Regions from separate parts of the Mesorhizobium sp. M0074 genome, predicted to be linked through region 2. Evidence: riboswitches for the same ligand, from Rfam matches in the RefSeq annotation. Region 2 holds a riboswitch; each other region holds the start of a gene.
What was found. A riboswitch is a leader RNA that binds a small molecule or an ion and turns the genes downstream of it on or off. The one in region 2 is predicted to bind cobalamin.

Region 1: linked by a shared signal. The riboswitch ahead of metE (5-methyltetrahydropteroyltriglutamate--homocysteine S-methyltransferase) and the one ahead of NKJ73_RS17480 (DUF1636 family protein) in region 2 are both predicted to bind cobalamin.
Region 3: linked by a shared signal. The riboswitch ahead of NKJ73_RS08215 (CbtB domain-containing protein) and the one ahead of NKJ73_RS17480 (DUF1636 family protein) in region 2 are both predicted to bind cobalamin.

The regions. Positions count from the first base shown of each region.
Region 1 is NZ_JAMYUM010000031.1:30,485-39,958, reverse strand. Features, by position in the region: gene NKJ73_RS30550 (adenosine kinase) at 1-863, shown strand, start outside; gene NKJ73_RS30545 (transposase) at 896-1,573, opposite strand; gene NKJ73_RS30540 (MFS transporter) at 1,864-3,492, shown strand; cobalamin riboswitch at 3,985-4,184, shown strand; gene metE (5-methyltetrahydropteroyltriglutamate--homocysteine S-methyltransferase) at 4,280-6,625, shown strand; partial or broken gene NKJ73_RS30530 (FMN-binding negative transcriptional regulator) at 6,670-6,846, opposite strand; gene NKJ73_RS30525 (dihydrodipicolinate synthase family protein) at 6,881-7,783, opposite strand; gene NKJ73_RS30520 (trans-sulfuration enzyme family protein) at 7,836-9,068, opposite strand; gene pdxR (MocR-like pyridoxine biosynthesis transcription factor PdxR) at 9,151-9,474, shown strand, end outside.
Region 2 is NZ_JAMYUM010000012.1:25,450-34,923, reverse strand. Features, by position in the region: gene cobG (precorrin-3B synthase) at 1-844, opposite strand, end outside; gene NKJ73_RS17490 (cobaltochelatase subunit CobN) at 841-4,488, opposite strand; gene cobW (cobalamin biosynthesis protein CobW) at 4,505-5,545, opposite strand; gene NKJ73_RS17480 (DUF1636 family protein) at 5,556-5,975, opposite strand; cobalamin riboswitch at 6,014-6,217, opposite strand; gene NKJ73_RS17475 (winged helix-turn-helix domain-containing protein) at 6,247-7,446, opposite strand; gene NKJ73_RS17470 (NADH-quinone oxidoreductase subunit A) at 7,782-8,147, shown strand; gene NKJ73_RS17465 (NuoB/complex I 20 kDa subunit family protein) at 8,138-8,719, shown strand; gene NKJ73_RS17460 (NADH-quinone oxidoreductase subunit C) at 8,725-9,330, shown strand; gene NKJ73_RS17455 (NADH-quinone oxidoreductase subunit D) at 9,340-9,474, shown strand, end outside.
Region 3 is NZ_JAMYUM010000004.1:276,469-285,942, forward strand. Features, by position in the region: gene cbiB (adenosylcobinamide-phosphate synthase CbiB) at 1-153, shown strand, start outside; gene cobO (cob(I)yrinic acid a,c-diamide adenosyltransferase) at 521-1,138, opposite strand; gene cobU (bifunctional adenosylcobinamide kinase/adenosylcobinamide-phosphate guanylyltransferase) at 1,140-1,661, opposite strand; gene NKJ73_RS08210 (CbtA family protein) at 1,654-2,436, opposite strand; gene NKJ73_RS08215 (CbtB domain-containing protein) at 2,452-2,631, opposite strand; cobalamin riboswitch at 2,668-2,864, opposite strand; gene NKJ73_RS08220 (SRPBCC family protein) at 3,215-3,382, shown strand; gene NKJ73_RS08225 (heparan-alpha-glucosaminide N-acetyltransferase) at 3,600-4,598, shown strand; gene NKJ73_RS08230 (methyltransferase family protein) at 4,615-5,121, shown strand; gene NKJ73_RS08235 (MerR family transcriptional regulator) at 5,140-5,526, opposite strand; gene mgtE (magnesium transporter) at 5,663-7,060, opposite strand; gene NKJ73_RS08245 (SRPBCC family protein) at 7,408-7,890, opposite strand; gene NKJ73_RS08250 (ArsR/SmtB family transcription factor) at 7,887-8,204, opposite strand; gene NKJ73_RS08255 (phosphatase PAP2 family protein) at 8,545-9,456, shown strand.

The DNA of each region.
Region 1 (9,474 bases), on a different contig from region 2:
AACTGCTCTACAGCCGCATGGGCCCGGCCATTGAAGCCTCGGGCGGCAGCGCCGGCAACACGGCGGCGGGCGTCGCCTCCTTCGGCGGTCGCGCCGCTTTCTTCGGCAAGGTATCCAACGACGCGCTCGGCAAAATCTACGCGCATGACATGCATGCCCAGGGCGTCGCCTTCGACACCAGGCCGCTTAACGGCGAACCGCCGACGGCGCGCTCGATGATCTTCGTCACGCCGGACGGCGAGCGCTCGATGAACACCTATCTCGGCGCCTGCGTCGAGCTCGGCCCGGAGGATGTTGAGGCCGACAAGGCGTCGGGCGCCGCCGTCACCTATTTCGAGGGCTATCTGTGGGACCCGCCGCGCGCCAAGGAGGCGATCAGGCAGACGGCTAAGCTCGCCCACGCCGCCGGGCGCGAAGTGTCGATGACATTGTCGGACTCGTTCTGCGTCGATCGCTACCGCGACGAATTCCTCGGTCTGATGCGCTCCGGCACCGTCGATATCGTCTTTGCCAACAGCCACGAGATCAAGTCGCTCTACCAGACCGCGTCATTCGACGAGGCGCTGGCCCAGATCCGCAGGGACTGCAAGATCGCCGCCGTCACCCGCTCGGAAAAGGGCTCGGTCATCGTGCGCGGCGACGAGACCGTGACCATCAATGCGACCAGGATCCGCGAGCTGGTCGACACCACCGGCGCCGGCGACCTCTACGCCGCCGGCTTCCTCTACGGCTACACGCAAGGCCGCAGCCTCAAGGATTGCGGCGATCTCGGCTCGCTGGCAGCCGGGCTGGTCATCCAGCAAATCGGCCCAAGGCCACGCCAGAATTTGCGCAGAGAGGCGGAGCAGGCGGGATTGCTGTAGGTGGCGAGCCAAGAACCAGCTGCCCACCCTCCTTAATCCAGCCCGAGCCTTTTCTTCAGTTCCGCATTCTCCTTGCGGAGACGATCGGCAAGCAGGCTCTTTAGCCGCTTGTTTTCTTCCTCGAGCGCGACGAGATCCTTCAGCCCGTCACTGTCCGCCGCCGGCGCCGCCGCCTTCTTCCAAAGATAATATGTCTGTTCCGAGATGCCGGCTTGCTTCACCGCGCTCTTGAGAGTAGCGCCGCCGCCGATCGAGGTCTCGATCTGCGCCAGCTTCTGGGCACGATCCTTCGCGGAGTAGCTCTTTCGGCCTGTTCGCGCTGACGGCGGTGCTTCAGTGGTCGCGGATATCGGCTTGGCGCCCTCCTTGCGGGCAGGCGCGCTCGCCTCAGCTTCTGGCTTCCTCGACCGCCGCGCTCTCGTCTTCGGTTTTGGCGTTTCCGCTTTGTCTGCCGGTTCGCTATGAACTACTGCTGACTCGGTTTCCAGGGGATTGGCCATGAAATGCTCCACTCGAGGTTTGTGCAAAAGTTCAGCATCAAGGGCCACTACAGTAGAGTCAACAAGCTGACGATTTAACGGCTCGACTTCGTTTGTTGTTTCGGCCATCGCCGCGGCGATGTCGAAATTGCCCCAGATGGAACGTGCGGATTTTTCATAATTGCGCTTTTGTTTGACTTCCACGGTGAATGGTCGCGTCTGCCGCCTCATAGTTCCTTCCTGAATAGGAGAATGAAGTCGCCGCTCGAATTTTTGGCGCTTCCTGGTTAGCGCGGAGCATTATCGTATAGCCGCTCAACGGGCAAGTGATGCCGGTCTTCGATGGCTGACCCATCTGGGGAGATTTGAGCGGCTTCGCGCGTCCTGCGCATGCCTGTAAGGCCGCCAAGTTTTCTGGGTTAGCAGGCGCGCCACTGTGGCAGCTTGGCTTGTACGGCGAGGCCATGGTTGAGTGAGGCGAACCAAATCCAGCCCCGCGGTCGATCCCGAAGCTTCCCACAATGGCGAAGAGAACATCTTCACTCGTTCCTTTTCAGCACAAGACCTTCCGTTCGCTATGGTCGGCTGCACTCGTTTCGAACCTTGGCACCCTGGTGGAAGGTGTGGCGGCGGCTTGGCTGATGACCAGCATCGCCACCTCCCATGGAATGGTGGCGCTCGTCCAGTCATCGACCACCCTCCCCTACATGATCTTCTCCCTCGCGGCGGGAGCGCTCGCGGACAACTTTGACCGTCGCCGGATCATGTTGACTGCGCAACTGCTGATGGTCTGCGTATCCGCCTTCCTGGCGTTCCTGACCTATGCGGGGGAAATGACACCCTGGATCCTTCTGGGTCTCACCTTCCTGATCGGCTGTGGTTGGGCATTGCACGATCCCTCTTGGCAAGCCTCGATGGGGGATATCCTGCCTCGCGAACACCTGCCTAGCGCGGTTGCGCTCAACGGCATGAGCTACAATCTCATGCGCAGCATCGGGCCGGCGATTGGCGGCCTAATCGTGGCCACAGCCGGTGCGGCCTTCGCGTTCCTCTTTAACGTCTTTTGCTACTTCGCTCTGATCGCTGCGCTGTTGCGGTGGAAAGCGGTACGGGCACGACAAGCGCTGCCGCGGGAGGCTTTCGGCAGTGCGATGGCGGCGGGCTTCCGTTACGTGCTCTTGTCGCCGAACCTTCTCAAGGTGATGTGCCGGAGTTTCATTTTCGGCCTCACCGCCGTTGTGATTTTGGCTCTCCTGCCGTTGGTCGCTCGCGAACAGATCAAAGGGACCGCAGTCACCTACGGCGTGATGCTCGGCTTCTTCGGCCTGGGAGCGATTTGCGGCGCGCTCCTCATTGGGCGGGTCCGAGAAGTTCTCTCCAACGAATGGGTCATTCGCGGTGCGTTCTTTATACTGGCGATCAGCTGCTTCTTTCTGGCATGGAGTGAGGACGTTTGGCTGAGCTGTCTCCTCCTCATGCCGGCCGGTGCGGCCTGGATTCAATCATTCTCGCTGTTTAACGTCACAGTGCAGCTTTCGGCGCCGCGGTGGGTGGTTGGACGCGCCCTGTCTCTCTATCAGACGGCCACATACGGCGGCATGGCGGCGGGAAGCTGGCTTTGGGGCGAACTGGCGGATGTCCAAGGTGTTTCGGGAGCCTTCCTCGTCGCCAGCGTGGTTCTTGTGATTGGTGGACTGATGGGCATCGTTCTGCGTCAGCCGGATTTCGAAACGCTCAATCTGGATCCGACCAACAAGTTCAGCGAACCGACGCTGCAACTTGATCTGCGGCCACGAAGCGGTCCGATCATGGTGATGGTCGATTATCGTATCGATCAGAGAGATGTCCCAGAATTTCTCAGTGTGATGACATCGTGGCGAAAAGCCCGGCTGCGAGATGGCGCCAGACAATGGGCGTTGCTGCGTGACCTGGAAAAGCCCGAACTATGGACCGAGTGCTATCATGTGCCAACCTGGGTCGAGTATGTTCGCCACAACAACAGGCAGACCCAGGATGACGCCGAAATCGTTGCGCGCCTGGAAGCGCTGCACCGTGGCGATTGCCCGCCCAAGACGCATCACAAGATCGAACGCCAAACCGTGCGCGTGCACGACGATTTGCCGCTCAGGCCTCATTTGGACAGGACTTGAGCTGGCCCGTTGGTTTGAGCCGGTTACCTTGAGCCGGTGGGCTGCGAACAAGCAGGTCGAGACATTGGCCTCGATCACTTCGCAACACGCGCTGCGCCGGCCTCGGGTGCTCCCCTCGAAATCATTGTGTCGTATCACCGAGGGCATCACGGCCAACAGCTTCCTAGGCAACAGCCTCGCCATTGAGCCGAATATGGTCGCGAGCAGATCACCGACGAAGCGGTCGGAACCTCGGAGCCGAAGTTCGATGCCGAGGTGGCGTTCGCATGATGCGCGAAGCAGCACCACGGCGCTTGCCGGTATGTTTGCGCCCGGCAGCCGACGAACTCCTATCCTCCCGGACCGCTGTGCGTCATCGCTTTGATTTACCGGCCGCTCAAGGCTTCCACAGTTTTCGCTTTCGAGGCGACCTTTGGCAACATGCCAACCGAAATTTAACATAACGACATAAACATTTCTTTATGCGGCATTGACAAAGAAGCGAGCTGCTGTAATTGTCTCCCGTGTCGTGGTTCTCCGTACGGCGGTGCCGCAGCGGAGCTAAGAGGGAAGCCGGTGCGATGCCGGCGCTGCCCCCGCAACTGTTAGCGGCAAGCTAACCCCACTCATGTCACTGAGGCGAATAGCCTTGGGAAGACGGGTAGAGGCTATGACCCGCGAGCCAGGAGACCTGCCACGGCGAATTACGTCCATGGGCGGGGTGTCTCGGTGGCCGCTGCAGCCTGGCGTTCGTGCCGGCCTGCTAGCGCCTTCCTTGTCACCGACGCCCCAACCATCGGGGTATGGCATGACTGTCTCTCAGCAAATTCCTGTAGCAACGCTCGGCGTGCCGCGCTTCGGTCGTCGGCGAGAACTGAAGTTCGCGCTTGAAAGTTACTGGTCCGGAAAATCTTCCGCCGCCGACCTTCTCACGACGGCGAAGGCGCTCCGTGCCGCTAGTTGGGAAGAGCAGCACGATCGCGGCGTGTCGAAAATCCCGTCGAACGACTTCTCGCTTTACGACCATGTGCTCGACACCGCAGCCATGGTCGGCGCCCTTCCGTCTCGTTACGCCTGGAATGGCGGCGAGGTCCCACTCGACATCTACTTCGCTATGGCGCGCGGCAACCAAGGTCAGACGGAGGATTGTGGGCACGGTGGTCACCAGCATGCGGCTCATCGGCCTGGTGTAACCGCGATGGAAATGACCAAGTGGTTTGACACCAACTATCACTACATTGTGCCGGAACTAAACGATGATCAAACGTTCGCTCTTTCGTCGACGAAGCCGGTTGATTACTTCCTCGAGGCTAAAGCCCTCGGCATTCACACACGCCCAGTCATCCTTGGACCGGTCACCTTCCTCAAGCTGGCGAAATCGCCTGCCGAGGGATTCGATCCCATCGCGCTCCTGCCGCGGCTGCTGCCCGTCTACGAGCAACTCCTGCAGAGGCTGAAGCTGTCGGGAGCCGACTGGGTGCAGATCGATGAGCCAGCGCTTGTCCTCGATCTGAACCCGAACGAACGAGCTGCGTTCGAATTCGCCTATGGCCAGCTGTCGAAAGCCGCGCCCGAGCTGAAGATCATGCTGGCTACCTATTTCGGGCCGCTGGGAGACAATCTCGAAACCGCGGTTTCTCTGCCCCTGGCCGGGCTGCATATTGATCTCGTGCGCGCTCCCCAGCAGCTGGAAACGGTGGGTCGGCTCGCACCGAAGGATCTGGTGCTCTCGCTTGGCTTGATCGATGGCCGCAACGTCTGGCGTGCGAACCTGCCCGCCATTCTCGACCGCATCAAACCGATCGTCGCCGGCTGGCCCTTGGACCGCGTCGAGATCGCGCCTTCTTGCTCGATGCTGCATGTGCCGATTGACCTGCGCATGGAGACGGAACTCGACGCGGACATCAGGTCGTGGCTCGCCTTCGCGGCCCAGAAGACCGACGAGTTGGTGTTGCTGGCCCGGGCCCTGTCCCAAGGCAGGGATGCGGTGGCAGGCGCGTTGAAAGCGTCTGCCGAGGCTGCCGCCACCCGCGTGACATCCACGAAGATCCATGACCCGCTTGTTGAGGGGCGGATCGCCAGCATTGACGACAGCATGAAGCGACGAGAGAGCGCTTTTGCCGAGCGCTCCAGAGTCCAGGCCGGCACGCTCGGGCTGCCGCCGTTCCCGACGACGACCATCGGATCCTTCCCGCAGACGCCGCAGGTACGCAGGGCGCGGGCCGCTCATGCGAAGGGCCAGCTGAGCTATGTCGACTACGAGACCTTCCTGAAGAAGGAGATCGAGGCTGCAATTCGCTGGCAGGAAGAGATCGGGCTGGACGTGCTGGTGCACGGTGAGTTCGAACGAAACGACATGGTACAGCATTTCGGCGAGCAGCTGTCCGGCTTCGCCTTCACCCAGCATGCCTGGGTGCAGAGCTATGGGTCGCGTTACGTGCGCCCCCCCATCATCTTCGGCGACGTATCGAGGCCCAATCCGATGACGCTGCGCTGGTGGCAATTCGCCCAGTCGCTTACGGAATACCCTGTGAAGGGAATGCTCACAGGCCCAGTGACCATTCTCAACTGGTCTTTTGTTCGCGACGACGTACCGCGCTCCGAAGCCTGCCGCCAGATCGCGCTTGCCATCCGCGACGAAGTGAGGGATCTCGAATGGTCCGGCGCAAGGATGATCCAGATCGATGAGGCCGCGTTTCGCGAAGGATTGCCACTGCGCCAGTCTGATTGGAAAGACTATCTCGACTGGGCTGTCGAATGCTTCCGGATCGCCTCAACGGGTGTAAAGGACGCGACTCAAATCCATACCCACATGTGCTATTCGGCGTTCAACGAGATCATCGACGCGATCGCCGAAATGGATGCGGATGTAATTTCGATTGAGACGTCGCGCTCGAAAATGGAACTGCTGGACGCCTTCACGAGCTCCAAATATCCGAACGAAATCGGGCCCGGAGTCTACGACATTCACTCACCACGTGTCCCGGAAGTCGGGGAGATTTCGGATCTCGTCATGCTTGCCCGCGAGCGACTGTCGGATTCCCAACTGTGGGTAAACCCGGACTGTGGCCTCAAAACACGCAAATGGGAGGAGGTCCGCCCTGCCCTCATGAACATGGTCGATGCAGCACGCGCGCTCCGGGAGAAAGTGTAGGCCGGAAGGTTTCCTGGTTGCTCACCATGTGGTGAGTTCTCGGCTGCCGCATGTGGGCCGTGGGAACCGTTTTCTCCCTGTGACGTGTCGAGTTCGAAGGGGATGTGATTGGCGTCGAGACCGCTCCGGCCATGGGTTATCAGCATGCCAAGTGCGCTGTTCTCGATCAGTTCGTAAAGGACTTCTCGGCTCGGTTCATCGAAATGCGCGGGTACATACATGACAGGTTCCTTCACTGGCCGCCGGGTTCGCTGTTCACCGGTTGACATCCGATGGCAAGCGTTCCAACGCGGCGGCGATCTGGCGCTTCGCTGCTGAGGGCAGAGGCAGGATGGGACGCGGGGGGTCGGCACGGCAAATGTCGAGCAATTCGGCGAGTGCATAGACGACGCGAAGGCTCGAGAACTCCTTGAAGAGTCTCCAGAGCGGCGCAAGCGTGGCATCGATCCGTCGCGCTTCGGCCGCATCGCCCTGTTGCGCCGCCGTGACGATCTTCACGCAGACCTCGGGCAGGATGCCGGCGAGGACGCTGTACCATGTGTCGGCGCCGGCGATCATGGCCTCTGCGGCGTTCCAGTCGCCGCTGTAGCCGATCGAGAACCCTTCCGGCACAGTGCGCCTCTGGTCGGCCAGATGGCTCTTGATCGCTTCGCCCTTGTCTGTCGGATTTTTGATAGCGACAATCCCACCCACCTTTGCCAGGCGGCTGACGAGTGCTGGGGTGAAATGGAAATGCGTCGTTCCTGGATTGTCGTAGACGACGATCGGCAGGCCGCTCTCGCACGCCACCGTCGAGAAATGTTCGAACACCTCGTCCTCAGTGAGCGGGGTGTAGGAGGCGGCCGCAAGCAGCCCCGCGGCAACTCCAAGGGCCTTGGCGTCCTGCGCGAACCTCACTGCTTCATCGGTGCGCAACGCGCCCACACCCACCACGACCGGCGTTCGCCCGGCGATTTCGTCCAAGGTCTCGGCGAGCGTCCGTCGCCGTTCCTCGCGCGACAGATACATGTAGGTGCCGGTGCTGCCGAGAAGACCGATGGAGTCGACCTGAGCGGCGCCAAGCCGAGCAATCAGCCTGCGCAGAGCAACGGTATCGACGCGGCCGTCACGATCGGCGGGCGTGATGGGAAACGCGGAAAGGCCGCTCAGGAATGCCATGGCAAGGCTCCGGGTTTGTACGCGAGCGCGGGACTGGCCGGACCACAGGTCATCACAAGGCGTCCAGAGCCCGCCGCAGGTCGGCGATCAGGTCCTCGGCGTCTTCAAGACCCACCGAGAGACGCATGAGGTCCTCGCCGACTCCATCGGCCAGATGCGCATCCTTGCGGATCGGCTGACGAGCACGGGTCAGGCTTGCCGGATGATAGATGAGGCTGTCGGCATCGCCGAGGCTGACAGCCCGGGTGATCAAGTTGAGCCGGTCCATCATCCGGCGCGCGCCCTCGAACCCAGCGTGGAGGCCAAAGGCCAACATGCCCGAGCCTTGGGACATCTGCTTTCGCGCCGTCACCTGATCAGGGTGCGAGTCGAGGAAGGGATAACTCACCCATGCCACCGCCGGGTGCGCCTCGAGCGCCTGAGCCACCGCAAGGGCAGTGGCGCTGTGCCGTTCCATGCGCAGCGTGAGCGTCTTCAGACCGCGCAGGATCAGGAAGGCTGACATGGGCGAGAGCGCTGCGCCGGTGATGTAGCGCAGGCCCGTTTCGTGCAGCGTGCGGAGCGTTTGCGCGTCGCCGAGAATCGCCCCGCCAAGGGCATCGCCGTGCCCATTGATGTATTTGGTCAGCGAGTGGAGCACGAGGTCTGCCCCATGTTCGAGCGGCCGCTGGAGCGCGGGGGAGGCGAAGGTGCTGTCGACTGCAACCTTTACACCGCGCGCGTGGGCGCGCTCGGCAATGGCAGCGATGTCGAGGATGCGGCTCAGCGGATTCACCGGCGTCTCGAAGAAAACAAGCCGGGTCCGCTCGGTAATCGCGGCATCGAGATTTTGAGGATCGGACAGGTCGACCGCGACGACCTTGATGCCGAAGCGGGGGACCGCCTGTTCGACCATGGCAAGCGTGTTCGCATAAAGCGTCTTGTGGACGATGAGTTCATCGCCTTGGGACAGGAGCGACAAGATCAGTGTGCCGAAAGCCGCCATCCCCGAGGCAACGACCAAACCTGCCTCGGCTCCTTCCAGATTGGCGAGCCGTTGCTCGAGGATCTCCGTCGTCGGATTGTATTCGCGCGCATAGAGCCTTCCGCCAAGCGCGGCGGCGGCCTCGTTCGCTGCCACGCTTTCGAATCCATAGGTCGAGGTCAAGAAGACTGGCGGCTGAACGGCATAGGAAAAGCCGGCCGGATCGTAGCCATGATGGATCGCCCGAGTGGCGAATCCGGGACCGGTGTCGTTGAGCGACCGCGTGAGAGCATCGGTTTCGGATTGATAGGAACGGGTCATTCGGCCTCTAGATCTTTCTTGGGTTTCCGAAAGATTGACGGCAAACTGGCCAATGTGAAATATCCAGTTGGCGATGAATGAAATGGTCCAGTCTTCAAGTGCCGGTTCTGCAGGTCGCACGCACGCGATGGGTGCACGCCAGATCTACGAGGCTCTTCGCGAGCAGATCCTCGGAAGTGTCTACGAAACCGGCAGTCAGCTGCCGTCCTCCCGAGGCCTCGCAAATGACCTTGGGGTTTCGCGAACGACGGTGACGGTCGCCTATGAGCAACTGGCTGCGGATGGTTTCATCGACGTCCGTCAAGGCGCACGACCCCGCGTTGCATCCTCGCTGATCGGTCCTGAGACGAGCCGCACTGTCGCGAAACGAGTCGGCCCGGTTCATCTGTCCGCCTATGGCGAACGA
Region 2 (9,474 bases):
GCCGGCGATCCTTCGCGCCCCCCTCTGTCCTGCCGGACATCTCCCCCTCTAGGGGGGAGATTGCGCCTTCGTCTCCGATTTCGCCAATCGCCGAAGGTGCTGGGGGGAAGCCGCCGGCGAAGCTGCCGATCTCCCCCCTTGTGGGGGAGATGTCCGGCAGGACAGAGGGGGGCGCGACGGATCGCCAACTTGCGAGAGATCTCAGCTGCCTCGCCGTCAAATCCCGCGCATGGGCATCGCGGCCCTTTTCGGCAACCATCCTGAGAATGGCGACGGCGATGTCACAAGCCGCATCTTCCTCGGACATCGCCAGCGGCGTGGCACCCTGCGCATCTCCGGCGAGCGATACCCGCCACTTAATTCCGTCGGCGGCCCGCACCCCGACCAGCCTGACATCGGCCGTAACCGCATCCATTGTCAGCTGCCCGCCGCCGTCAACAATCACCGACACCTTCGGGCCAAGCCGTTGCGTAACACCGGCGTCCTCAATTGCCGCCCGAATCCGCTGCGCCATTGGGCGCGGGTCGGCTATCTCCTCCTGGTCGAGCCCGGCCAGCGGGCCGGTCTCGACCGGCACGCCGGTGCGCACCGCGATGCCGAGCGCATCGACCTCCATCGCCAGCAGCCGCGCGCTTGCCGACGTCAGGCCGCGGATCTGCAGGCTGCCGCGGGCGGTCACTTCCATGATACCGTTGCCATGGCGCAAGGCAGATTCGCAGAGTCCGATCAACGATTTCGGCAACAGTCCTCCAGCGACCGGATTGAGCCGCACCAGCAGCCCGTCGCCGGTCTGCATCGGCGCGGACAAGGCAGGGCAGGCGCCACGGCGCGAGAAAGCGTTCATGCCGCCACTCCCAGAGCTTGCGCTTCGGCAATCAGTGCGGCGAGATCGTCATCGATCGAATTGCGCAGCGGATGCCAGAGCCCGCGCCGCCGTGCCGACAGCAAACGCTCGGCAATCACCTTCGCCGCCGCCGGGTTCTCGCGCAGTATGAAGGCGCGCACCACGGGGTCGCCAAGATAGGCGTCGTGCACCGCCTCGATCAGCGTGCCCGATATGGCATGGGTAGTCTCAGCAAAGCCGACAAGCCGGTCGACCGTCTCGGCGAATTCCGAGGCGCCGCGCGGGCCATGACGCATCTGGCCGGCGATGAAGCGCGGATTGACGGCGCGTGCCCGCACGACGCGCGACACGGCCTCACTGATCGAGCGCGGCTTCGGTCTTTGCGGGTCCGTGGTGTCGAGCACGATCACGTCGGCGTTTTTGCCGAGCGCGGCAAGTGCTGCCGAAAAGCCGCCGATGAAGGCGACGTCGGCCGAGCCTTCGAGGATGTCGCGGCCGGGGTCGTCGCCGGTATGAACCAGAAGATCGGCCTCGGCGAGGCGATCCTCGAACGCGCCGGGCGCCGAAATGCCTTTGCCCTCGGAGCCGCCATAGGCGTGCGAGGTGGCGGCGAGATAGGTGCGGCCGATCTCTTCGCGCGCGGCCCAGTCGCCGCTCGACAACAAGTCCTCGACGCCCGCGCCGTAAGTGCCCGGCGAGGTGCCGAAAATGCGCGGGCTGATCTTGCCGTCGATGCGGGTCCTAGCGGCGAGCGGGTTTTCCGAATCATCCTCGTCGCGGGTCGCCACCGCGTTGGCCGCGGCGTCGATCAGCGCGATCTGGGTCGGGAACATGTCGCGGAACAGGCCCGATATGCGCCAGGTGACATCGATGCGCGGACGGCCGAGTGTTGCCGGCGGCAGCACATCTATGCCGGTGATGCGGCCGGTGGCGGAATCCCATTGCGGCCGGCAGCCCATCAGCGCCAGGCCTTGCGCGATCTCCTCACCGCCGGTGCGCAGCGAGGCCGAGCCCCACAGGTCGATGACCAGCGAGCGCGGCCAGTCGCCATGCGATTGCATGTAGCTGCGGACCACTTCTTCCGCTGCCACCTTGCCCAGATCATAGGCGGTCGGCGTCGGCATGGTGCGCGGGTCGGCGGTAAACAAATTGCGGCCGGTGGGCAGCACATCGCTCCGGCCACGCGCCGGCGCACCGGCCGGACCGGCAGCGACGTGGCGGCCATCGAGGGCGGCAAGCAGCGCGGTTTTTTCAGCTGCCGCACTTTGCCGCCGTACCGGATCAGCCTCGCCTTCCGGCGAGCGGCCGTAAATGTGCAGGCCGTCCTTGATGGCGAAATCCTTGAGATCGCAGAGCCAGGCGTCGATGCGGCGCAAGGCCTCGTCGGCTGCGTCGGTCCTGGCGACGCCTGCCTCTGAGGCGAGGCCGGTCTTTTCCGCCGTCTCGACGATCAGCTTCGCCAGGCGGTCGCGGCGGCGGCGGTCGAGCCCGTCGGCCTGGGCATATTCGTCAACCAGTCGTTCAAGCCTGTGCTGGTTTTCGTCCAGCCCGGCGCCGGTCAGCGGCGGCGGCAGATGGCCGAGCGTGACGGCGGCAATGCGCCGCTTGGCCTGCGCTGCCTCTCCCGGGTTGGAGACGATGAAGGGATAGATGACGGGCAGGGGACCGGTGACTATCTCGGGAAAGCAGTTTTCGCTGAGCGCCACGGTCTTGCCGGGCAGCCACTCCAGCGTGCCATGGGCGCCGACATGGACAATTGCATGGATGCCGAGCGACTTGCGCAGCCAGAGGCCAAAGGCGACCAGCGCATGGCGCGGCGGCAGCGTCGGGTCGTGATAGTCGGCGCGGCGGTCGGCTGAGCGCCCGCGGTCAGGTGCGAGTGCCACGGTGACGTTGCCGAAGGTGGCTGCGCGGAAGGCGAATTTTGCGGCGGCAGGCGCTTGAACACCCCCCTCTGTCCTGCCGGACATCTCCCCCTCAAGGGGGGAGATTGCGCTGTTGTCTCTGCTTTCGCCAATTACCGAGGGCCTTAAGGGAGAGCCGGTGGCGGAACTGCCAATCTCCCCCCTTGAGGGGGAGATGTCCGGCAGGACAGAGGGGGGTGCCTCGCACAAACTTGTCTCATCTGCCGCATTCCCCCATGCGGCCGTCACGGCAGCTATCGCTTCAGCAGGCAATTCCGCCGAGTACCCGAGATAGTCCTCAAACCCCAACCCTTCACCTCCACGCTCCAGCACCTCTAGCAACTCGCGCGGCGTTTGCGGAATCCTTTCAACGGCGTAGCCCTGTTCGCTCAGGTCGTGCAGCATTGCCAGCACGCTGGACGGCACGTCGAGACCAACCGCGTAGCCGGTGCGACCGGGGGCGCTCGGATAGTCGGGGATCAGGATGGCGAGCTTGCGCTCCGAACGCGGCGTCCGCTGCAGGCGCACGAAGGCCTCGACACGGTTCGCCACTTGCGCCACGCGGTCGGGCTCAGGCCGGTTGGCGAAGGCGCGGAAGGCCAGCGCCGGGTCGGTTTCGCTTTCGCCCTTGAATGAAATGGCGCCGGCCAGGATGCGGCCGTCGAGCTCGGGCAGGACGACATGCATGGCAAGGTCGGCGGGCGCCAGGCCGCGCTGATTGGTTTGCCAGATGTCGCGGCGGGTGGTCGCGACGATGACCTGGAACACCGGCACGCCGGCGCGGTCGAACAGGGTTTCGACACCGGGCTCGGCACCCGAGGCGAAAGCTGTGGCGGTGATGGTGGCGGCAGGCTTCAGGGTTGCGAGCGCGGTTTCGACAAAGGCGAGCGACGCCGGGTCCTTGAGGCTGGAGACGAACATAGGCACGGGAGCCATGCCGCGATGGCGCAGGGCTTCGAAAAGCGCGTCGATGGGCGCGACATCGGCGGCGAGCAGCATCGAACGGTAGAAGAGAATTGGCACGACGTCCCCCTCCCCCTCGAGGGGAGGGTGGCCCGCAGGGCCGGGTGGGGTCGTCACGGCAGTGCGCGACGTTTTGTGTAGGCGCGCTTCGGAGAGGCCCCCACCCCCGGCCTGCGGCCGGACCCTCCCCTCGAGGGGGAGGGGGACGCCGCGTTCTACGACCCCCAGTCCCGGCTCGTAAAATCCCGCCTTTGGCACGCTAACAGGTTCGGCTACCGCCGCACCCGATCCAGCGAGACTTGCCAGCCTCTGCACCAGCGCCGTCATATTTGCCGGCCCGCCCTCGCGGAAATAGCCAAGCAGGGCGTCCAACTCCTCGCGCGGCAGCGTCGAGCCTTCGATCAGTCGCAAATCCTCGTCGTGGCTCTCGCCCGGTAGGAGCGCCAGCTTGATACCGCGATTTCGCGCGATAACGGCGAGCTGGTCGCAGCCATAGCGCCACCAGTCATAGCCGCCGAGGATGCGGACCAGAATGACCTTGGCGTGGCGGGCGACGCTGTCGATCCACAGATCGACGGACATCGGATGGCGCAGGTCGCGCAAGGCGGCGAGCCGCATCGACGGCAGGCGGTGCGCATCTGCCTTCCACGCCGCCGCCAGCCCGGCCAGGTCGCTGTCGGTGAGGGACAGCGCCACGACATCCGCAGGCGTTTGCCTGAGATCGACAGGCTCGGCGAGATCGTCGAGCGAGGCGGATGTGGTGGTGAGGATGTGCATCGCGGTTCGTGCTTTGTCAGCCGGCGAGGATACGCTCGATGGCCGGGCGGTTCAGCCCTTTCAGTCCGATGACGACGAGGCGCGAGCGGCGATCGTCTTCTGCGGTCCAGGCGCGGTCGTAATAATGGTTGACGCGCGGACCGACCGCCTGCAGCAAGAGCCGCATCGGCTTACCACCGACCTCGACGAAACCCTTGACGCGCAGCACGTTTTCTTCCTCCGCAGCCGTGGCGACGCGCTGTGCCAACTCGTCCGGGTTGGACACCGACGCGATGTCGATGACGAACGAATCGAAATCGTCATGCTCGTGGTCGAGTTCGTCGTCGTGATGGGTCTTGCGGTTCTCGATGTCGTCCTCGACGGCGAGGCCGAGGCCGAGCAGCACCGACGGGTCGACCTTGCCTTGCGAAGTCGGTACGATCTTCACCGCGCGCGCCACGTGCTTGCCGATGACGGCATTGGCGCGGGCCGAGCCGGCGGCGTCCATCAGGTCGCTCTTCGACAATATGATCAGGTCGGCGCAAGCGAGCTGGTCTTCGAACACCTCCTCGACCGGATCGTCATGGTCAAGCGTCTCGTCCTGCGCGCGCTGCGCCTGCAGGGCGTCCATGTCGTTGGCTACGCGGCCATCAGCCAGCGCCGGTCCGTCGACCACGGCAATGACGCCGTCGACCGTCACGCGGCTTTTCACCGACGGCCACTGGAAGGCTTGGACCAGCGGCTTGGGCAAAGCGAGGCCGGATGTCTCGATCAGGATGTGGTCGACCCTCGGCGTCAGCGACAGGATCTGGTCCAGCGCCGGGACGAAATCATCGGCGACGGTGCAGCAGATGCAACCATTGGCCAGCTCGACGATGTTTTCCTCGGGGCAGGTGTCGATGCCGCAGCCCTTCAGGATATCGCCGTCGATGCCGATGTCGCCGAACTCGTTGACGATGATGGCCAGGCGCTTGCCTTTGGCGTTTTCGAGCAAATGGCGGATCAACGTCGTCTTGCCGGCGCCGAGAAAGCCGGTGACCACGGTGCAGGGAACGCGCGAAAGGGAGGCAGCGGTCATGTCAGGTCCTTCAAAGGTCAAGGGGAGGGATGCGGGCAACCAGGCCGCGCTTCAGGCAATCGGGACGGCCGCGCCATGGAATGAGCCCATCCGTCGAGGTGGCGAACAGCTTTGCCCCGGTGACGAGATCGGCGCCGCTGGTCGTGGTCAGATCACCGAAGACGTAACTCCAGCAGCCGTCGCGCAGCATGGCCGCGCTGAGCCGGCGCTTGCAATTGCCGAGGCATTCGACGGTGCGGATTTTGATGTTTTCGCCGCCAGCGGCGCGGCGCGTGTCCTCTGCGAGCAGTTCGCCGGCGCGCGGATGAGCGTCCGAACCGGTCTCGTCACGGCAGGACGAGCAGACGATGACGGTAACGCCGGCCGGGGAATCACCATGGCCGGACAATAAATCCGCTGTCTCAGCCGGAAAACTGCTGTCGCGTTCCAAATCAGGCTCCTTGCCCGGAAAACCCGCCAGGCGATCGGATTCTTATGTCCTAGACGGCAGGTCTCCTGGCTCGCGGGTCATCGCCTGGGTGCCGCCTTCCCGGGAACATCCCAGTGGTTTTCGGCCGAGGCTCGTCGCTTACAGTTGCGGGGACAGCCGCGGATTTGAAATCGAGATTTCGCACCGCATTCCCTCTTGGCCCTTGCCGTTGCGGGCAGGGGACCGTCTGGAACGGATTTAGGCTTGTGGGGGTAGTCGTGTCAACGCACGTCTATGACGCGGCGATATCCGCGAGCGGCCGGCCGAGGTCGCCGGCAGCCGTCACCTCGATGCGCTCAAGCCCGAGCCAGCCCTGCATCTGCTTCAATTCCTCGAAAAGGGCGGCTGCAGTTTGCGGCGGGGCGCCGGGCTCCGCATAGGCGGCATGGACGCGCAAGACGCCGGCCGGGCGGTCGGCCCTGAGGTCGACACGCCCGACGATGCTGTCGCCGAGCAGGAACGGCAGCACGTAATAGCCATACCGGCGCTTTTCGGCCGGCGTGTAGATCTCGATGCGGTAGTGGAAGTCGAACAACCGCTCGGTGCGCGACCGCTCGAAGACGACAGGATCGAACGGCGCGAGCAACGCGCGCGCCTCGATCTTGCGCGGCAAACGGGCGTCCTTGTGGAGATAGGCTGTTTTGTTCCAGCCTTCGACGCTCACCGGCAACAGGTCGCCGGCCTCGACCAACTCCTCGATGCGGCCCTTGATGTCGGCGGGCGAGAGGCGGAAATAATCGCGCAGGTCGCTTGCCGTGGCGACGCCATGGGCGCGGGCGGAGATGCGCAGCAATTCGCGGTGAGCGTCTTCGGGGGAGGGCGTTGGCAGACTCAGTATTGTTGGCGGCAGCACGCGCTCCGGCAGATCGTAGAACCGCTCGAAGCCGCGGCGATGCGCAGTGGTGATGCGGCCGGCCCAGAACAGCCACTCGAAGGCATGCTTGGCATGGCTCCAGCCCCACCAGCCGCCCGAACCCTTCTGCCCTTCGAAAGCCGACGCCGCGATCGGGCCTCGTTCGGCGACCTCGCGATAGATGTCTTCGATATAGGCGGCGTGCTTGCGGCCCCATTTGGCCAGCCCGCTGTACATTTCGTCGCCGCGCTGGGCCCGCTGCATGCGCCAGCGCATCAGCGGATAGGTCTCGACCGGCAAGAACGAGGCTTCATGCGCCCAATATTCGAAGACCATGCGCTTGCGCGTTACGGCGGCGTTGTCGAGCAACGCCAGCTTGTAGGGGCCAAGCCGCGAATAAAGCGGCATATAATGGGCGCGCACCACGGCGCTGACGGAATCGATCTGCAGCAGGCCGGTACGGGCAAGCACGCGGGCCAGATGCCGGCGGTCGGGTGTACCGGTGGGTCGCGGGTCATTGAATCCCTGTGCCGCCAGCGCGATGCGACGGGCCATGGCAAGCGAGATTTTTTCCTTCATGAAGGCGGCATCCGGACGATTTTGGACAGAGAAAATGACCTGCGATTCCGTGCCATGCTAGCAGGGTTTTGGCGGCATCCATGTCAGGAGAGAAAAGTGGAGTAAAAAGTGAAGGAAATCAAACAGGAGCGGATCGGACCAGTTTTCCCGGATATGCCGTCCAGCACCGCGATTTGAACAAGGTTTGACTTGCTTCGCCGAAAGCGCTGCGCTAACCCTCGCCGCGTTGCAGCATAGAGCCCCCTTAAAACGGTTCAGTGGTTAAACTGTCACGCTTCCGCAAGTGGGTCCGGTGCTGTAATCAGAGTGGATTGGCCGCAACGGAAAGCTGCAGAATGAACGCATTGTTGAGTTCGTACCTGCCCATCGTCCTGTTCATCGGCGTGGCGCTGGTCGTCGGACTGGCGCTGCTCGCCGCACCCTTCCTGGTGGCCTATCGCAACCCCGATCCGGAAAAGCTTTCCGCCTATGAGTGCGGCTTCAACTCGTTCGACGACGCCCGCATGAAGTTCGATATCCGCTTCTACCTGGTGTCGATCCTGTTCATCATCTTCGATCTGGAGGTGGCCTTCCTGTTTCCTTGGGCGGTGTCGTTCAGTCAGATCGGCATGCTCGGTTTCTGGTCGATGATGGTGTTTTTGGCGGTGCTGACCATCGGCTTTGCCTATGAATGGAAAAAAGGAGCGCTGGAATGGGATTGAACGACAGTTCCGGTACGCTCGTCGCGCCGAAGCCCAAGGGCCTCATCGACCCCAACACCGGCAGGCCGGTCGGGTCCGACGATCCATTCTTCCTGGAGATCAACAACGAGCTCGCCGACAAGGGCTTTCTCGTCACCTCGACCGAGGCGCTGATCACCTGGGCGCGCAGCGGCTCGCTGATGTTCATGACGTTTGGCCTCGCCTGCTGCGCCGTCGAGATGATCCATACGTCGATGCCGCGCTATGACTCGGAGAGGTTCGGTGTCGCGCCGCGCGCGTCCCCGCGCCAGTCGGACATCATGATCGTCGCCGGCACGCTGACCAACAAGATGGCGCCGGCGCTGCGCAAGGTCTACGATCAGATGCCGGAGCCGCGCTACGTCATCTCGATGGGCTCCTGCGCCAATGGCGGCGGCTATTATCATTATTCCTATTCTGTGGTGCGCGGCTGCGACCGCATCGTGCCGGTCGACATCTACGTGCCCGGCTGTCCGCCGAGCGCCGAAGCACTGCTCTACGGCATCCTTCTGCTGCAGAAGAAGATCCGCCGCACCGGCACGATAGAGCGGTGAGCGGCATGACCCAGGCGTTGAATGATCTCTCGACCTATCTCGGCGAGAAACTGGTCGGCCGGATCGGCGAGGCGGTATTCGCCTATGGCGAACTCACCATCCCAGTCGAGCCGCGCGACCTGATCGAGGTGGTCACCTTCCTGCGCGACGATCCGAAATGCCAGTTCATCTCGATCATCGACGTTTGCGGCGCCGATTATCCGTCGCGGGCAAAGCGCTTCGACGTGGTCTATCATTTGCTGTCGCCGAGACAGAATATCCGCGTCCGCATCAAGGTCCAGGCCGACGAAGAGACGCTCGTGCCGTCGATCACCGGGATTTATCCCGGCGCCGACTGGTTCGAGCGCGAGACCTACGATCTCTACGGCGTGCTGTTTTCAGGCCATCCGGATCTGCGGCGGATTCTGACCGATTACGGCTTTGAAGGCCATCCGCTGCGCAAGGACTTTCCGCTGACCGGCTTCGTCGAGGTGCGTTACGACGACGAAGCCAAGCGCGTCATCTACGAGCCGGTCGAGCTCAAACAGGAATTCCGCAATTTCGATTTTCTCAGCCCTTGGGAGGGGACGGATTACGTCCTTCCAGGCGACGAAAAAGCCAAGACGAATTGAGACGCCAAAATGGCTGAGACTTCCGTTCGCAACTTCAATATCAACTTTGGGCCTCAGCACCCTGCTGCCCATGGTGTTTTGCGGTTGGTTCTAGAACTCGACGGCGAAGTCGTCGATCGCGTCGATCCGCATATCGGGCTGTTG
Region 3 (9,474 bases), on a different contig from region 2:
GTCATGGTCGAAGACGCGTTGATGGGCGAAGGCGGCCGGCACGATGATGTCGAGAGCACCGACATCCGACGGGCGCTGAAACTCTACCGCGTCGCCGACTTACTGCTGATCGCGCTGTTCGGCGTGGTCGCGGTGGTTGTTATCTTGGCGTGATCTGCGCTCGAGATCGAGCGGAAACAAAAAACCCGCCAAGCGACGGGTCGTTGGAGCCCAATTAGCACCATACCGAAATTAGTAGCATAGCCGCCGGCACAAAGCAAGAACAAAATAAGGCTACGCCTCAAATAATCGCGTCAGGTCGGCGCCGCCCCTCACCCTTACCATTCCAGGGGCGAGCCGCTTCGTGCGGCTTTCCCTTCTCCCCTTGTGGGAGAAGGTGGCCGCGAAGCGGCCGGATGAGGGGTGTTCCAGCTTGGCACCAACAGCGCTCCGGCCAGCACCCCTCAACCGTCTTGGCGCTGCGCGCCAATCCACCTTCTCCCACAAGGGGAGAAGGAAGAAGAGGCGCCAGCACCAGCCCTCAGAACTCAATCCCTTGCTGCGCCTTCACGCCGGCGGAGAAGTGGTGCTTGGTCACGCCCATCTCGGTGACCAGATCGGCCGCCTCGACCAATACCGGTTTGGCGTTGCGGCCGGTGACGACGACATGCAGGCCTTCGCGACGCGCCTTCAGCGCCGCGACCACCTTTTCGAGATCGAGGTAGTCGTAGCGCAGCGCGATGTTCAGCTCGTCGAGCACCACGAGGCTGATCGACGGCTCGGCCATCAGCTCCAGCGCTTTCGCCCAGGCAGCCTCGGCCGCCGCGATGTCGCGCTTCAGGTCCTGTGTCTCCCAGGTAAAGCCTTCGCCCATGGCGTGCCAGACGACACGGTCGCCGAAGGCGGCAAAGGCGTCTTTCTCGCCGGTGTGCCATTTGCCCTTGATGAACTGAACGACGCCGACGCGCTTGCCATAGCCGAGCATCCTGAGCGCCAGCCCAAAGGCGGCCGTGGTCTTGCCCTTGCCCGGTCCGGTGTTGACGATCAGCAGCCCCTTCTCGACCGTCTTGGCCGCGACCTCGGCGTCCTGCACCGCCTTGCGCTTGGCCATCTTGGCGCGGTGGCGTTCCTCGTCCTTGGGATCGATAGTATCAGCCATGTCATTTCACCTTGAGCGGCAGCCCCGCCACCATCAAAAGCACGGTGCCGGCAACAGCCGCGACGTCCTGGTTCAGCCGGCCGGCGGCGTCGCGAAACCGTCTTGCCAGCGCATTGTCCGGCACGATGCCCTGGCCGACCTCGTTGGACACCACGAACCACGGCCCACGCGGCCGCGACAGCACATCGGCCAGCCTCCGGCATTCGGCCTCGACATCATGGTCGGCCAGCATATGGTTGGTCAGCCACAGCGTCAGGCAGTCGATCAGCACCGGCTGGCCGTCAGGCAGCGCTCCGATCGCGCCGGCAAGGTCGAGCGGCGCATCGATGGTCGTCCAGCCGGCGCCGCGGCGCGAGCGGTGCAGCGCGATGCGCTGGCGCATCTCGTCGTCATAGGCTTGCGCCGTGGCGATATAGCTCCAAGGCGGCGGACAGGCCGTTACCAGGCTCTCGGCATGCGCGCTCTTTCCGGCCCGCGCACCGCCGATGACCAGGGTCAGTGCCCCGGCAGCGCGGTCAGGCAAAGCTGTCGCGCAGGCTGGTCGCCGTGCCCGTGAAGCGTCCACGCACCACGCCGACGACCGCGCCGAGCACCAGCCAGAACACCAGATTGGTCAGCGTCACCGCCACCACGAACTGGTGGTGCAGGTCTTCCGGGATCGCCGTCTCGAAGCTATCGGGCTGCGGCGCGCCGACGATATGCGGCGCAACGATCAACGCCACGGCAAGAGCCACCAGCGGCAGCGATCTGCGGAAGACGATAAGGCCGAGACCGGCCGCTGTCGCCACCACTGTTGCCCACCACCATATCTGGCGTTGGACAAGGTCGGCCGCCGGCATCGCCGGCAGTTCCGGCGGCAGGCCGAGGCCCGGCGCCAGCGTGAACGCGGCAAAGCCGGCCAGCCCCCAGAACAGGCCCTGGCGCCAATTGCCGATGCCGCCGGCGAATTCCGAAACCGCAACCAGGACCAGCGCAAAGCCGATGCCGGTGACGATATTGGCAACGACGCTGAAGCCGAAGCGCTCGAAACCGTCCGCCGGCGCCCAGCCTTCGTCCTCAGCCGGAGCCATTGCTTCAGCCGGTGCCGGCGCGGCGCTGCTCATAGCCGTCGTGCCCGCAGCGTTTTCAGCCGGTGTCGCAGGTGCCGCGGCATGGTCATGGCCGCCGCCGGCCTGTTCGTAGACTTCCGCCTTCAGGATGAGCGGCACCGTGGCATAGGCTTGCATGCAGGCGAGAGCCACGCCGGCCACAAGCCCTGCGATCGCCGCGATGAACACGACGTTGCGAAACAGTGTCATGATGTCAGCCCCTTGTTAGTGGCAGGGAAAGCCCATCGAATGGCGATAGTCGTGCGCGGCATTGTGGACCGCATCGATATGCGAGAAGCCGACAAAGCCCATGACGAAAATGCCGAGGAATGCAGCAAGCGCCAGCTGCATGAGACGCGACTGCGAGGAGGCGGAAGCGCCGAGCGAAACGGAAGCGGTATTCATGTCTTGTCCTTTCGCCCTCCACCCGAGGGCATAGAAGTCAGTTTCCTGTCGCCGGCAGGTCTCCTGGCTCGCGGATCAGCGCCCTTCCCCACCTTCCCGAAGGCGAACCTTCAGTGGCATATGGAGAGGACTACCGCACACAGTTGCGGGGGCAGCCACGGCATTGGGCAAACAACTTGCCCTCACCGCATTCCCTCTTGGTTCCAAACGGAACCGACGACATCAGCGACTATAGGCAGAATCGCCGCGCCCGGCAAACCAAATTCCGCCGGATCGTGTGGCGAATGCGCCGCCTCGCCAAGCCCGGTCGGCCGGCGCCGCGATTGACAATTTTCGCAGCCGGGTGTCGGCTGGCGGATGGGGAGGAAGCCGGCATGCAACCCAGCCCGAATGAGCGCGGTCCCTACAACGGCCTGACGCGGGCCGAGCCGACGCTGCCGTCATCAGCCTATTGGGACATCGCGGCCTATCAGCGCGATCTCGAGGCCATCTGGTATCGCAACTGGCTGCTCGTCTGCCGCGAGGCGAAGCGCTCGCCGATCCGGCCGCGGATATCGACAACATCGTCGCCTTCGGTACCAAGGTGCTGGAGGAGGATGCTGATATCTGCGAGGTCAACCAGATGGGCCTGCGCTCGATGCGCCACAAGGCCGGCGTACTGATGCCCGAGGAATACGACTTGCACCGCTTCCACAACTGGGTGCGCGAGCGCCATGCGGCGCTCGCACATCAAAGCGATTTGGGCAGATAGCGCCAGGCGACGAAGCCGCAGGCCGCCGCCAGCAGCCCGAGTGTCGCGAAAACCGCGCCCAGTCCGAAAAACGCCAGCACGCCGGCCAAAGGCTTTCCGGCTCTGGCCTAAAGCAGTTCTGATGCCGACCGGTACCAACGCGACGCAAGGCCCTGCTTCTTTTGACGGTGGCAACCGTGATAGTCGTCTTGCCGGGCTGAACCAAGACAGCGAGACCATGAGCATCGACACGCCGAGCGCAGCCGTTCAGGATCAACCGAAGTCGAAGCGCATCGCCGTTATCGACATTGCACGCGGCATCGCTTTGCTTGCCATGGCGAGCTATCATTTCACCTGGGACCTCGAATTCTTCGGCTACACCGATCCCGGCCTCACCGCCTTCGGCTGGTGGAAAATCTACGCGCGCTGCATCGCCTCGAGCTTCCTGTTCCTGGTCGGCATCAGCCTCTATCTCGCCCATGGCAAGAAAATCCGCTGGACCGGCTTCTGGAAGCGCTTCGCCATGGTTGCCGGGGCAGCGCTCGCAATATCGCTGGTCACCCGCATCGCCACGCCCGACGGCTTCATCTTCTTCGGCATATTGCACGAGATCGCGCTCGCCAGCCTGCTCGGCCTGGCGTTCCTGCGCCTCCCGGCGCTGCTGACGCTGCTTGTCGCCGTATTCGTCGTCGCTGCGCCTTTCTACCTGCGATCCGAAACTTTCGATCATCCGGCTTTGTGGTGGGTCGGCCTGTCGGCGACCAACCCGCGCTCCAACGACTACGTTCCACTGCTGCCCTGGTTCGGCGCCGTACTTGCCGGCATCGCGGTTACCAAGCTCGCCGCCACCTCCGGCGCGCTGACGCGGCAGTCGGCCTTGGCGCCCGGCCGCTGGGCAAATCCGCTGGTCTTCATCGGCCGGCACAGCCTTGCCTTCTATCTGATCCATCAGCCGGTGCTGATCGGCTCGGTCTGGCTGTTTTCGCAATTCATGCCGGCGCAGGCCGAAACCAGGGAGGTGCGTTTTCTGAAATCCTGCCAGATATCCTGCGAGCAGGCACGCGACACCGAGTTCTGCTCCAGCTATTGTGCCTGCATGCTGGACACTCTCCAGGGCGAAGCCTCGCTTGACCGGCTCTACAGCAACGATCAGTCCCCGGAGTGGAAGGCGCATATTGGCGAGCTCGCCGGCACCTGCACCGCCCAAACCGAGGCGGCGGAACCGGGAACGCGCTAATCGAGGGAGGACAATAATGAGCGACAGTCACCCGAAACCCGTGCAGCAAAATCCTGGGCAGCCGAAGCTGGGGCACATCCCATGGCCGCCGCTGATCTATATCGCCGCCATCATCGTCAGCGTCGCGCTAGGGCTGTTCTATCCGCTGCCGTGGATCGGCGATCTTCTCGGCGACATCCTGTTCGCCGCCGGCCTTGTGGGGTTGGTGGCGGTTGCCGCGCTCTGGTTCACGGCAATCCGCACCATGATCCGCGCCAAGACGACGCTCAACCCGAACGGCGTGCCTGACCATCTGGTGACTACCGGACCCTTCGCCGTCAGCCGCAACCCGATCTACCTCGCCAACACGCTGCTGCTGGTCAGCCTCGCCTTTGTCACTGGGATCGCCTGGTTCCTGCCGCTGGCGGTCATCGCGGCGTTCCTGACGCAGAAGCTGACGATCGAGAGCGAGGAGCAGGTGCTGACGGCCAAATTCGGCAAGAAATACCGGGACTACGCCAAAAGGGTGCGGCGCTGGATTTGAGGCGAGGCTGACACCGGCTTACGTGGTGACGCCGAGCTCCACCAGCCGCTCGACGCAGGATTCCTCGGCCTGGTCGAGCTCGGCCAAGGTCTCTTCGAGGTCGCGGCGTTTCTGGCGCAAATCCTCGCGCTTTTCCTCGATGCGCTTGATCATCAGCTTGAGCTGGCCGACCTCGCCGGGCGGCTCCCTGTACATCTGGATGATTTCGCGGATCTCGTTGATCGAGAAGCCGAGCCTCTTGCCGCGCATGATCTGGCGGATGAGATGCCGGTCCGACGGACGGAACAGCCGAGTGCGGCCGCGTCTTACTGGCTGCACCAGCCCTTCGTCCTCATAGAAGCGCAACGTCCGCGTCGACACGTCGAATTCGCGGGTCAGCTCCGTGATCGAATAATATTCCCGCATCGTCACTCCAATGCCCCGGCCACGCCGCGAGTTCCAACTGGCCGCCGCCGGCGCCCAGGCGCGTACCAGAATCGGCGGACAAGGCACCTTTCAAAGCCTCGCATGGCATTTACGTAAAAGTCAATTGAGGTGACGTTCAGCGCACGCCGAACCACCATGTGGCGAGCCCGAGAAAAGCAAAGAAACCGACGACATCGGTGACCGTGGTGACGAAAACCGCCGAAGCCACAGCCGGATCGATCTTGAAGCGGTCGAGCAGCAGCGGGATAAGGATGCCCGCCAGAGCCGCCACGAACATATTGATGATCATCGCAGCCGCAATGATGCCGCCGAGATTGCGATCGTGGAACCAGGCAGCAGCGACGAGGCCGATCAGGATGGCAAAGATGATGCCGTTGATGAAGCCCACCCCGATTTCGCGGCGGATGATGCGGCCGGCATTGTAGATGTCGAGGTCCCTGGTCGCCAGCGCCCGCACCGTGACCGTCATGGTCTGCGAGCCGGCATTGCCGCCCATGCCGGCGACGATCGGCATCAGCACCGCCAGCGCCACGATATGCTCGATGGTGCGGTCGAACAGGCCGATCACCGAGGCCGCCAGGAAAGCCGTCAAAAGATTGACCAGCAGCCAGGGCACGCGCGAGCGCGAGGTCGAAAAGATGCTGTCCGAGAGTTCTTCGTCGCCGACGCCGCCCATGCGCAGCAGATCTTCCTCGGCCTCCTGCTGGATGACGTCGACGACGTCGTCGATGGTCAGCACGCCGACCAGCCGCTCGTTCTCGTCGACGACGGCGGCAGACAGAAGATCGTATTGTTCGAATTCGCGTGCCGCCTCCTCCTGGTCCATGGTGGCCGGGATGGCATGCCTGGTCTCATGCATGACCTCTTCGACCTTGACCGAGCGCTTGGTACGCAGGATCTGGTCGAGGTCGATGGCGCCGAGCAGCTTGAAGCTCGGATCGATGACGAAGATCTGGCTGAAACGGTCGGGAAGATTGTTGTCCTCGCGCATGTAGTCGATGGTCTGGCCGATCGTCCAGAACGGCGGCACCGCGACGAACTCCGTCTGCATGCGGCGGCCGGCGGTCTCTTCGGGATAGTCAAGCGAACGCCGCAGCCTGATCCGCTCGGTGAACGGCAGCTGCGACAGGATCTCGTCCTGGTCCTCCTGGTCGAGGTCTTCGAGAATGTAGACCGCGTCGTCGGAATCGAGATCCTGCACCGCCTGGGCGATCTGCGCATTGGGCAGACTGTCGACGATGTCGCGGCGGATCGCCTCGTCAACCTCGGTCAGCGCGGAAAAATCGAAATCCTTGCCCAGCAATTCGACCAGCGCGCGTCGCTGTTCCGGGTGCAGGGCCTCGAGCAGGTGGCCGAGTTCCGACTGGTGCAGATCGTCGACTTCACGCTTCAGCGTCAGCGTATCGCGATCGGCGATCGCGGCACCGATCTGGGCGAGGAACGACGACAGGATGACGCCGTCCTCGTCATAGATGTCGGCGCGGCGCTCCTCGGCTGCCCTGGCGCCGGTCATCTGTTCGTCCTGGCCTTCCACCAGCGCCTCCCGCCATCGGATTTCCGGATAAGGTGCCTGTCAGGTCTAACGCATGACCCTGACAATCGGAATCGATTTTGCGAAAGGACCATGCACAACGACAAATTGCTACAGCGCCGTTCGCGCGTCCAAACGACGCGGCGCATACCGGATGGTAGGAGGAGAGGACGTTCTACAAACCTGCGGCGCTGCAAACCTTCGCGGCGGCAGGTAAAGGGCAGCGTATCCCCCCCCGGTCAACCAGATGGGCAGATCGACACTGATTCAAAAACGGCGAGGCCGACAGTGCGAGGGCCTCGCTGGTATTGGACTGGAAGGCTTCCCGATCAGGCGGCGTGGCGCTTGGCCTCAGCCGCATAGCGGTCCAGGAGACCGCTCCAGCCACCCTCGGATTCGAAGGCCTCGCGCATCGCCTCTGCGGTTTCGCCCATGTTCTCCAGAAGCCTGTGCTCGAGTTCCACACGCGTCGCGTTCTCGCCGAGCGCGACAAAGCGGATCTCGACTTCGGTCAGCAATGCCGGATCGTAGCGCCAGCCGGCTCCAATGCGCCAGGCGAGCGTCAGCCTGGACGGCGGATCCCAGGCGAGAACCTCGCCCCAATCGCATTGTGACCCATCCTCGCCGATCTCGTACCAGCGGCCGCCGGCTTTCGGTTCGATCACCGCGGTCGTCAGGGCGGATTTGCCGATCGAGTGCGAAGCCGGCCACCAGCGCCCGAATCCTGTGGTGAACACATCGAATGCCTTGTCGAGCGGCACCTCCACCGTCACCGACTTCCTGACCGGCGCGGGCTTGATCATGGTCGTCATTTCCTCTTCTCCTTGCTGTTGTCGACTTCCCGTTTGAAGGCGCCGAGCGCATCGCCCCACATGCGGTCGAGCCAGGCGCGCATCTCGCCGAGCCCATGCGGGTCGAGATGATAGATGTTGCTGGCACCTTTCGGCTCTGCGCGGACCAGCCGGGCTTCCTTCAAAACCTTGAGGTGCTGCGATACCGCCGGCTGCGAGACCGGAAGCACTCGCGTCAGATCGATGACCGAGCGTGGCCGATCGGCGATGAGCTCGAACACCTTGCGGCGCGTCGGATCGGCCAAGGCCACCATTCCTGCATAATCATAAATCATGACTTATGATAAGCTAAAACTTATGATATGTCAACCGAGGGCGTGGCGGGCCCGTGTTTAAGCAACCGGTCGGCTCGAGGCTCTGGGGCAATTCCTTGACGCGGGGGCATGGACAGCGATGCGGATGCAAGACTGCTCAGGGAATCGATCCACCGCATGCGGGCCAGCCGGCAAATGTCGACCACCGGGGAAAAGTAAACCTGGCGGCAAGGTTTTTACCTTATCGGTGTATGTGTCTCTCCGGCGAAACGTTAAGAACGGGTAAATTGGTTTGGCCCTAACCACGGAAGCCTCTCGCTACAGGCCCTCCGCCATATGGCAATTGCGCCTCTCCTTGTTCATGGCGACATACGTTTTAGGCGCATCTGCACTATATCCAGAAGTATTCTATACGTCAGCTTTAATCTATTCTCACAAGTTTCTTGTTGGCATTCCGGTGTTGTTTATCGGGGGCGTCTGCTGTACCGCGCTAATCCATGGCCGGCGGCAACCGGTTCGCTACGCACTGGATTTGGTTCAAGGGCGCTGGCGCGGTTGTCTGCTGGTGCTGTTGTTCTTCTTTGCCAGCTTGACCGCGTTCTCTACCTACAAGATCGCCATCCCGTCCGTCGTCCCATACTATGCCGACAACTGGTTGGCCGATGCTGATGAATGGCTGCACGGGATGCCGCCATGGGAGATCGTCCATAAGCTCGACAGCAACAATTGGTCGTTCGTCGTCTTCAACAGCTATGAAGTCATTTGGTTTTACCAGTGGTTCGGCACCATCCTTTTCGTGTCGCTCTGGTCGGACGAGATTGCCCGCATCCGCTATCTCTGCGCAGCAGCGCTGACGTTGTCCGTCCTCGGAACGGTCTTGGCCCTGGCGCTGGCATCGGTCGGACCGGTTTACTACCACCACTTTGTCGGCGTGGATCGCTTCCACGGATTGAATGCGGCCCTGGACAGGCTGGACCATAGTTACATGGTGCGGGAACCCGCGGCATATCTCCTGATGGCTTACCAAAGCGGCCGGGCAAGTCTTGGCGGCGGCATCTCGGCCATGCCAAGCATGCATGTCGCCTTTGCCGCATTGAACGCCTATTTGCTGTCATCGATCAATCGCTGGCTTGGCGTTCTGGGTTGGACCTTTGCAGCCCTGATCCTGTACGGATCGGTGTTCACTGGCTGGCACTATGCCGTGGACGGCTACGCATCGATCGTTGTTGTATCGGTGATCTGGTGGGCGACCGGACGCCTGGTGCGCGAATAGTTATGTGCGCTTTTCGAT